Regions from separate parts of the Mixta mediterraneensis genome, predicted to be linked through region 2. Evidence: predicted binding sites of a transcription regulator. Region 2 holds the regulator's gene; each other region holds the start of a gene.
The links. The regulator PhoB, encoded in region 2, activates phosphate uptake and scavenging genes when phosphate is short. The targets are predictions, from matches to a motif close to CTGTCATAAAACTGNCNNAT.

Region 1 (3,284 bases), on a different contig from region 2:
GCGCCAGTTGCTCTCCCTGGCGCAGCAGGTGGCGATTCGGGAATATCGTCGCATTAACTTTTATCTGCGCAAGGGCGAGGCCAACGCTTATTACTATCAGGGCCTGCATGCCGATAACAGTGACGCATTTGCCCGCTCAGTGCTTTTTCAGCAGCGTCCTCAAACGCCGCCGCCAATTATAAAACTGACCGGCAATGAGCGGTTGCACCTGGATTTTAATCTGCATCTTGGTCTGTATAACCGCACCAGCCTGATTGGCGAGATGATGCATAGTGCATCGCCTGTTCCGCTGGCGCTGCCTTCAGCTATCAACAAAACGCGTGCGTAACCAGTGCGCAAAAGTAGTGACTGCACGCGGCACCTGCGCCGACCATGGCCGGACAATCCATAACCGCGAAGCAAAAGCCTCTACTGCCTGCCAGTCAGCCAAAACCTGCTGCAATAAGCCGGATTTTAATGCCTCGCTGGCGCTAAAGTCTGGCAGCATGGCAATGCCCAGACCCTGTAATGCAGCATCGCGAATCGACTCGCTATTATTGGTGGCAAAGCAGCCCTGAATGCATACCTGAACGCGTTCTTTACCGTGAGCTGTCGCAAAAGTCCAGCGAGGTGATTCCACACCACGCGGATAATACAAACAGTTATGGCGTGCTAAATCCTGTGGCGTTTGCGGATTACCCTGCTGCGCCAGGTATCCCGGCGCCGCCACCAGCAGCGTGCGGGTTTCACACAGCGGCTGCGCGATATGCGTTTCTGGCAGCGAATCACTGTGGCGTATCGCCAGATCAAAGCCTTCACTGCTGAGTGAGACGATGCGATCGGTGACGTCCAGCTGCAAACGGACTTGCGGAAATTCACGCAAAAAATCGCCGACGATCGGCACCAGCTGCTGACGGGCAAACGCCACTGGCGCGGTAACGCGAACTAAGCCGCGTAACGGCCCGGCAGTATCGCGCACGCTGAAAAAACTCTGTTCAATGCGGGAAAACGGTTCGCGCAGTTCCTCCACCAGTTTTTCACCCGCCAGGGTTAAACGCACGCTGCGTGTAGTGCGTTGCACCAGTGACACACCCGCCATTGCTTCCAGCTCTTTAATTTTTTGGCTCATCGCCGCTTTACTGACATCCAGCCGCTCAGCTGCACGCGTAAAACTTCCCTGCTCTGCCAGCACGGTTAACCAGTGCAGGTGTCCCCAAAGTGCATCAGTTTTTATCTCTTTCATTATTATTGTTCAATATAGTGAATAATCAGTTCAGGTTACGCGCTTTTTCTTCAGGGTTAAAGCAGGCAGCATAGCCCTGTCAGCTTTCGTCATCATTTAACTCAGAACCGAGGGGAATCGCCATGCCGTTACTACAATTTGATGTTATTCAGGGCCGTTCGCCGTCCGAATTGCGCACGTTATTAGACGCCGCGCATCGTGCCGTATTGACGGCGTTTAAAGTACCCGAGCGCGATCGTTATCAAATTGTTCAGGAAAACAAAGGGTATCAGATGGTCTTTCAGGATACCGGGCTGGGTTTCACCCGCAGCGATAATTTAGTGATGGTACGCGTCTATACCAGTCCGCGCAGCAGCGAGCAGAAGCAGTTATTTATGGCTGAGCTGGCACGCGAATTACGCGAAAGCTGCGGCGTGCAGGGAAATGATTTAATGATCAGCTTTATTACCAATGGCAAAGGCGACTGGAGCTTTGCCGATGGTGAAGCGCAATATCTGACCGGCAAGCTGTAGTAAGGATTTACTCTCCTCCACTGATGGCGGTTGGTGATCGCCGTCAGGTCACCACCTTTTCTCTCTAATCTGCGTTAAGCCATTCTCTATTCCACCGCACAAATCTGGCTGGATATGTTGCAGCCTTATGACAGCCCATATAGATTGTCGAAAAAACCATTCTGAAAAAATGGTCGATTGCGCGCCAGGGTGCGTATTCATGTGAAAAGAGGAATTAACGTTGTCCGAATTAGTGTCAGTCGCATTGTTTCTGGCCGCCATTGCAATTTATTCCAGTAAAGCCGGGCGAAATAAATTCTGGTTCATCCTTGTTTTATTATTACTTATTCTGTTTGTAGTGCTTAACGCCACGCTGTATGCCAGCGACTATTTTACCGGCGACGGCATCAACGATGCTGTGCTCTGTACCCTGACCAACAGCCTGACCGGTGCAGGTGTCAGTAAATATATCGTGCCTGCTATCGGGCTGATCATTATCTTATTTTTACTCTTTTGCCTGCTGTCGTGGCTGCTCCGTCGTCGCGAGCGTCCCCATCACCCTGGCTGGAGTTTACTGGCATTTGCCTGTGCCGCCGGTTCCGTCCAAACCACGCCAGCGTTTCGTCAGATGACTTCGCTGATCGCGTCATATTCTCAGCTGGCGGATTCTGATTTCGATACTTTCTATAAAGTGCCCGAAAACCATATTAATCAGCCCAGGCTAAATGTGGTGTATATCTATGGCGAAAGCCTGGAACGTACCTATTTTAATCAGCAGACATTTCCTGGACTCGCACCTGAACTCAGTCGCGAGAAAGAGCAAAGTATTGATTTTAGCCATACCGAGCAGTTGCCTGGCACGGATTACACCATTGCAGGTATGGTCGCGTCGCAATGCGGCATTCCGCTGTTTGCGCCATTTGATGGCAACGCATCGGCGGCACTTTCCAGCTTCTATCCACAGAATGTCTGCCTGGGCGACATCCTGAAAAACTCCGGTTACGAAAACTGGTTTATTCAGGGTGCTGATCTGCGCTTTGCTGGAAAAGATGTGTTTCTGAAATCACATGGTTTTAGTCCAGACAATATGTACGGTTCGCAGGAGCTAAAAAACCGCGTCGCCGACCCTGCCTATCGCAATAACTGGGGCTATTACGATGACACGGTGATGAATGAGGTGTTTAAAAAATATGAAGAACTTTCGCGCCAGCAAAAGCGCTTCGCGCTGTTTACCCTGACAGTGGATACCCATCATCCCGACGGCTTTATCTCACGCAGTTGCCAGCGCAAAAGCTACAGTTATGACGGCAAACCCAACCAATCTTTCAGCGCGGTTGCCTGCTCGCAGGAGCATGTGGCGCGCCTGATCGAACGCATTAAAGCTTCGCCGTGGTTTAAGAATACGGTGATCGTGGTGACTTCCGATCATCTGGCGATGAACAATACCGCGCATCCCTATCTGATTAAGCAGCCGCGCCATGACCTGTTTATGGTGATCCGCGGTGACCACCCACAGGCAAGCGTGATCGACAGCAAACGCAGCACGCTGGATAACGGCGCAACGCTACTGG
Region 2 (3,284 bases):
CACTGCTTAAATTGCCGGAAAGCGTACCCGGCTGTGCCTGGGTTACCGCAGGCAGCAAAAACAAGAGGGAGCAAAGAAACGTGCGCATGAGAAGGTCCCTTAACCGTTAATGAACGGCATTCTCCTGCATCCCGACGCTGACAATCAACCTTGGTGCCAGCGTAAAGGTAAAGCAGGTTTCCTGGTAAGGGATGCTGGTGATGTCCAGCCGTGCGTTGTGATGGCTGAGCGCATGTTTAACAATAGCTAATCCTAAACCGCTGCCGCCGGTGGCACGCGAACGCGCTTTATCAACCCGATAGAAACGCTCAGTCAAACGCGGCAGGTGTTCTGGCGGAATGCCCGGCCCGTTATCGCACACTTTGAATATCGCGCCTTGCGGGCCGCGCAACCAGCTAATATCAATGCGCGTGCCGTCCGGTGTATGGTTAACCGCGTTGTACACCAGATTAGAGATAGCGCTGCGTAGCTGTTCATCGTTGCCAAACACTTTCAGATGCGGATCGGTGTGAAAATGGATCTCGTGACGCCCGGCGCTCAGGGTTTCAGCCTCACGTTGTAGCAGTTTGAGCATTATCGGCACATCGACTTTTTCTTTCATATCGATGACTGGCGCAGCTTCAATGCGCGACAGCGTTAACAATTGTTTCACCAGGCTGTCCACACGGCGCGTCTGCTCTGACATGGTATGCAACGCCTTGCCACGCGATTTTTCGTTCATCACCGAATCGTTCATCATTTCCAGATAACCTTGCAGCACCGTTAATGGTGTGCGCAGTTCGTGACTCACGTTAGCAAAGAAATTACGTCGCGCGCCTTCCAGCTGATGCATTTGCGTTACATCACGCGCCACCGTCAGCCACTGGCCTTCGCTGTACGGCATGACGCGAAATTCCATATGATGCTGATTATTTAGCACCAGCGTCAGGGGTTTATCAAAATCGCATTTACGAATATAGCGGGAAAATTCGGGGTAACGCAGCAGGTTAAGGATGTTCTGCCCGTTATCTTCCGGCCAGCGCAGGCCCAGGTGTTGCTGCGCTAAGCCATTACACCAGAAGATGGTGCCTTCTTCGGTAGTCAGAATGACCGCATCCGGTAGCGACTCCGCACCGCTGCGAAAGCGCTTGATCAGGCTGCCTAACTCCCGGCGCCGTCGTCGGTTACGCAGCTGCATCTGATATAACCCATAAAACAGCGGCTCCCAACTGGCGCGCCCGGTGGGCGGCGTCATGGTGCGATCTAGCCATAACCAGTGCGACAGGCGCATCAAATTATGAAAATGCCACCCCAATAGCGCCAGTACGCTGAACAACAGCCACCACGGTAAATAGCCGAATAGCAGGCCGAGAATCAGCGCAGGCAGACACGCCAATACCAGTTCTGACAGTAATCTCTTCCAGGAGAGGCGTTCCAGCACGGTTAAGGCTCCGTTTAGTAGCGGGCAGAGAAACGATAACCTGTTCCGCGGACGGTTTGCACCATGCGATCGTGCCCGGAGACTTCCAGCGCTTTACGTAAACGGCGAATGTGAACATCAACGGTGCGATCTTCAACATAAACATTGGTGCCCCAAACGTGGTTCAGCAGCTGTTCACGGCTGTAGACCCGTTCCGGGTGAGTCATAAAGAAATGCAATAACTTATATTCAGTCGGTCCCATTTCCAGCGGGGTCGCTTCCGACATAACGCGATGCGATGAAGGATCCAGACTTAGCCCCTGCATCTCAATTATCTCTTCCACCGCCATTGGTGAAATACGGCGCATTACCGCTTTAATACGCGCCATAAGTTCTTTCGGCGAAAATGGCTTAGTGACGTAATCATCAGCACCTACTTCCAGGCCGCGAACGCGATCCTCCTCTTCACCACGTGCTGTCAACATCATTACCGGGATGTCGCGCGTCATTGCTTCGCGTTTCAGATGCTTAATAAATTGTATGCCGCTGCCGCCGGGCAACATCCAGTCCAGCAGAATTAAATCTGGCCAGGGTTCAATCAGTTTCCCGACCGCGCTGTCATAATCTTCCGCCTCAATTGGCTGATAGTCGTTCTGCTCCAGGACAAAACACAACATTTCACGGATGGGGGCTTCATCTTCCACAACCAAAATGCGCTTAGCCATTAGTACTCCTGCTGATATGACGGCTTCTTGATATTTGCGGCGCCATTATGCGTCAGATTTGTGACACTTTTATGAAAAACATAGCCCGTTAAACAAGGCTTTAATAGCCATTTATGACAATAACGCGGCATTTTTTCTTTTTGGTCACCGTCGCGCATTTATCGAAAATTTTTTGTGCAGCCGTCAGCGGACACCTGCATCTTTAAACATGATGGGTATAATCGCCGTGCGATTTGTTACGGCAGGGAGTTTTATGCGCATCATTCATACTGCGGACTGGCATCTGGGGCAGTTCTTTTATAATAAAAGCCGGGCAGCTGAACATCAGGCTTTCCTTGACTGGCTGCTGGTAAATATTGAGCAGCACCAGGTCGATGCGCTGATTGTGGCGGGTGATCTGTTTGATACCGGGACACCGCCGAGCTATGCCCGTGAAATGTTTAATCGCTTTGTGGTGGCGCTGCAACCCAGTGGCTGCCAACTGGTTGTGCTGGCTGGCAACCACGATTCGGTTGCTACGCTGAATGAATCACGCGAACTACTCGCCTGCCTGAATACCCGTGTGATCGCAACGCCGCAGGGCAACGACGATGTGCTGGTGCTAAATACGCGACGCGGCGAGCCGGGCGCGCTGCTATGCGCTATCCCTTATCTGCGTCCGCGCGACATCATGCGCAGTCGGGCCGGTCAGTCGGGCCGTGAGAAACAAATCAGCCTGTTAGAAGCCATTTCGGAACATTATCAACGTCGCTTTAGCGCCGCACAGGCACATGCGCTGTCATTACCCATTATCGCAACAGGCCATCTCACCACCGTGGGCGTGAGTAAAAGCGAGTCGGTACGTGATATTTATATCGGCACCTTAGATGCCTTCCCCGCCTCCGCTTTTCCCGCCGCCGATTATATCGCATTAGGCCACATTCATCGTGCTCAGCGCGTTGCCAATAGCGATCACATTCGCTATAGCGGTTCGCCGATCCCATTGAGTTTTGATGAGCTGGGCACGGAAAAAAGCGTATTTCTGCTCGATTTTTCACCTAACGGTTTGCAGAGCATTACGCCGCTGGCGGTTCCGCAGTTTCAACCCATGCAAATGCTCAAAGGCTCGCTGGCGCAGATCGAACAACAGCTGGCGGATTTCCAGACATATCAGGATGAGA
Region 3 (3,284 bases), on a different contig from region 2:
TTTCAGCGCCTGATCCGGCGCGCTATCACTCACCAGCAGATCAAAACGCCGCAGTTCGCCAATGCGGGCGGGCAGCACTTTGCCATATTTGCTGCTGTCTGCCACCAGCACTCGCTGACATGCACGCAACATCGCGTGGTGTTTCATGGCTAATTCGTTGATGTTGTAGCAGGTTGCGCCTTGATCTTTATCGACGCCGGCCGCCGAGATAAACGCCAGGGTCGGACAGAGATCGTCAAGGATGGAATGCGCGCCAATGGGTGTGAACAGGGCATTATCGGCATGAAATTCTCCACCGCTTAAGATCACATTGCAGGCTGGTTTTTCTTTCAATGCCAGAAAGGTATTCATCGCGCAGCATATGGCCGTGAAGGGCAAAGTGTCAGGAATGGCATCAGCGATATAGGGCAGCGTGGTGCCGCAATCAAAAAATACCGTATCATTTTCACTAATCAAACTGGCGGCCGCCTGCGCCAGGCGCTGCTTTCTGGCGGCATTTTGCCCGTGCTGATCTGAGATGAAATAGTGCCCGGCGTGGCTTTTCGGATCGCTGACAATATAACCACCCAATAGCACTACCGTGGAGGCTGGCTCCGTCAAATCGCGGCGGATGGTCATCTCGGAGACGCCCAGCAGTTGTGCTGCGTCTTTCAGGTGCAGTTTGTCGGTGCGCTTAAGCGCCTGAGCCAGCTTATAAATGCGTTCGTCGCGCCGGGTTTCCATGGTCATCTCTGTGTGTTTAATATCCTGAAGTGGAAGGCGCCTGGCCGGAGACGATGGCGATGCCGGAACTTGTGCCAATGCGCGTTGCGCCCGCGTCAATCATCGCCTGCGCCGTTTGACGATCGCGCACTGCACCGGAAGCTTTCACCGCGACCTTGTCACCCACGCTGGCTTTCATCAACTGTACGTCTTCAATGCGCGCACCGCCATGGCTAAAACCGGTTGAAGTTTTCACAAAAGCGACCTGCAAATCACGACAAATCTCACAAATTTTAATGATTTGCGTCTGATCAAGCAGGCAGGTTTCCAATATTACCTTTAATGGGATCGCCCCGCAAACTTCGCGCACCGCAGCAATCTCCGCTGCCACCGCCGCCATATTGTCACTCTTCAGCCAGCCCACATTAATCACCATGTCGATCTCCTGCGCACCCGCAGCAATGGCGGCCTGGGTTTCAAAGACTTTCACCGTGGTTAGGGTTGCTCCCAGCGGGAAACCAATGACTGAACAGACTTTCACTTCACTGTCGGCCAGACATTGCGCTGCCAGTGGCACATAACCGGCATTCACGCACACCGCATAAAAATGATGCTGTCTGGCTTCGGCACAGAGACGACAAATTTGCGCTTCGGTAGCGTCAGCGGCGAGCAGAGTATGGTCGATATAGTCGGCGTAGCTCAGAGCAGGCAGGGTCATGACAATCTCCAGTTTGATGTTGTTTTGTTAAAATAATAACACTGAGCTATCGCGTCAATCTTCATTTTACCGTTTTAATAACCATTCCAGGATGTGGTTTTTGTCACAAAATTAACTTATGTGAATTGTTATTGTTACTTTTATAACATTTAAAGATTGAAAACTACCCGGGAGAAAATGATGGAGATAGCCGTTATTGGGTCGAATATGGTGGATCTCATCACCTATACCAACCACCTACCGAAGGCGGGAGAAACCCTGGAAGCGCCTGATTTTGCCATCGGCTGCGGCGGAAAAGGGGCTAATCAGGCCGTTGCGGCGGCGAAGTTGGGCGGTAAGGTCATGATGATCAGCAAAGTCGGTGACGATCTGTTTGCTCCTAACACGGTGGCGAACCTGCAACAGCAAGGTGTGGATACGCGCTATGTCACTACCGCGCCTGGCACTTCAAGTGGCGTCGCGCCAATTTTTGTCGATGAGCAGTCGCAGAACCGTATCCTGATCGTTAAGGGGGCCAATCAGCAGTTAAAACCCGCCGATATTGATGCCGCGGCTGATGCGCTGAAAGCGTGTCAGCTTATGATCCTGCAACTCGAAATTCCGCCTGAAACGGTCTATTACGCGATCGACTTCGCCCGTCAGCATGACATTAAGGTCATCCTGAATCCTGCGCCCGCCGTCGCGAATCTGGATATTCAGTACGCCTGCAAGTGTGACTTTTTTATGCCGAATGAAACCGAACTCGAAATTTTGACGGGTATGCCGGTCAGCAGCGATGAAGAGGTAAAACTTGCCGGGCAGTCGTTGCTTAAGCGTGGGCTGAAAAACCTGATCATCACTCTCGGCAGCCGGGGATCGCTATGGATGAGCAATGATGATCTGCATCAGGTCGCACCCGTAACGGTCAGGGCGGTGGATACCAGTGGGGCCGGTGATGCGTTTATCGGCTGCTTTGCTTACATGCTGGTAAAAACCGGCAATATCCTGGAAGCGATGCAGCAGGCGTCAGCGTATGCCGCCTGCAGTGTGACGGAGCGCGGTACTCAGCGCTCCTATCCCGACGCGGAAACCTTCCAGCGTTTTCTTAACGTTCACTGAGGTCGAGTCATGCAACAGAACATTGTTCAGCAACCTGATGGCTATTTGAATAAAACACCGCTGTTCCAGTTCATTTTGCTCTCTTGTCTGTTCCCTTTGTGGGGCTGTGCCGCGAGCCTGAACGACATCTTAATCACCCAGTTCAAAAGCGTTTTTGCCCTGAGCGATTTCGCCAGCGCCCTGGTGCAAAGTGCTTTTTATGGCGGCTATTTTCTGATTGCCATCCCGGCTTCGCTGGTGATCCGTAAAGCCAGTTATAAGCTGGCCATTCTGATGGGTCTGGCGCTCTATATTGTCGGTTGCGTACTGTTTTATCCGGCGTCGCATATGGCGACTTACACCATGTTCCTCGCGGCAATTTTTGCCATTGCCATTGGCCTGAGCTTCCTTGAAACCGCAGCGAATACCTATAGCTCAATGATTGGTCACCGCGATCGCGCCACCTTGCGGCTGAACATCAGCCAGACGTTTTATCCGATCGGGGCGTTAATGGGCATCGTGCTGGGGAAATATCTGGTGTTTCAGGATGGGGAAAGCCTGGCAAACCAGATGGCAGGCATGTCGGTCGATCAGGCTCATGCGTTTCGTCTGAGTATGCTGGAGCACACGCTGGAACCGTATAAATATCTGGTAATGGTGTTAGTGGTGGTCATGCTGCTGTTTATGTTTACCCGCTATCCACGTTGCAAGCCGGAAAGCAGCAAAGAATCACAGCCATCGCTGGGTGAAACCTTTCGCTATCTGGCCCATAACCGCCATTTTAAAC

Region 1: a site for PhoB is predicted at 1,849-1,868, ahead of opgB (phosphatidylglycerol--membrane-oligosaccharide glycerophosphotransferase). Genes of this name have one in related genera too.
Region 3: a site for PhoB is predicted at 1,521-1,540, ahead of rbsK (ribokinase). Genes of this name have one in related genera too.

Annotation. Positions count from the first base shown of each region.
Region 1 is NZ_JASUAZ010000039.1:17,141-20,424, reverse strand. Features, by position in the region: gene QRY16_RS17355 (glycosyltransferase family 32 protein) at 1-328, shown strand, start outside; gene QRY16_RS17350 (LysR family transcriptional regulator) at 302-1,222, opposite strand; gene QRY16_RS17345 (tautomerase family protein) at 1,345-1,734, shown strand; gene opgB (phosphatidylglycerol--membrane-oligosaccharide glycerophosphotransferase) at 1,955-3,284, shown strand, end outside.
Region 2 is NZ_JASUAZ010000007.1:45,982-49,265, reverse strand. Features, by position in the region: gene QRY16_RS06865 (PstS family phosphate ABC transporter substrate-binding protein) at 1-88, opposite strand, end outside; gene phoR (phosphate regulon sensor histidine kinase PhoR) at 107-1,420, opposite strand; gene phoB (phosphate response regulator transcription factor PhoB) at 1,435-2,124, opposite strand; gene sbcD (exonuclease subunit SbcD) at 2,378-3,284, shown strand, end outside.
Region 3 is NZ_JASUAZ010000043.1:16,026-19,309, reverse strand. Features, by position in the region: gene deoR (DNA-binding transcriptional repressor DeoR) at 1-723, opposite strand, end outside; gene deoC (deoxyribose-phosphate aldolase) at 740-1,420, opposite strand; gene rbsK (ribokinase) at 1,601-2,518, shown strand; gene fucP (L-fucose:H+ symporter permease) at 2,528-3,284, shown strand, end outside.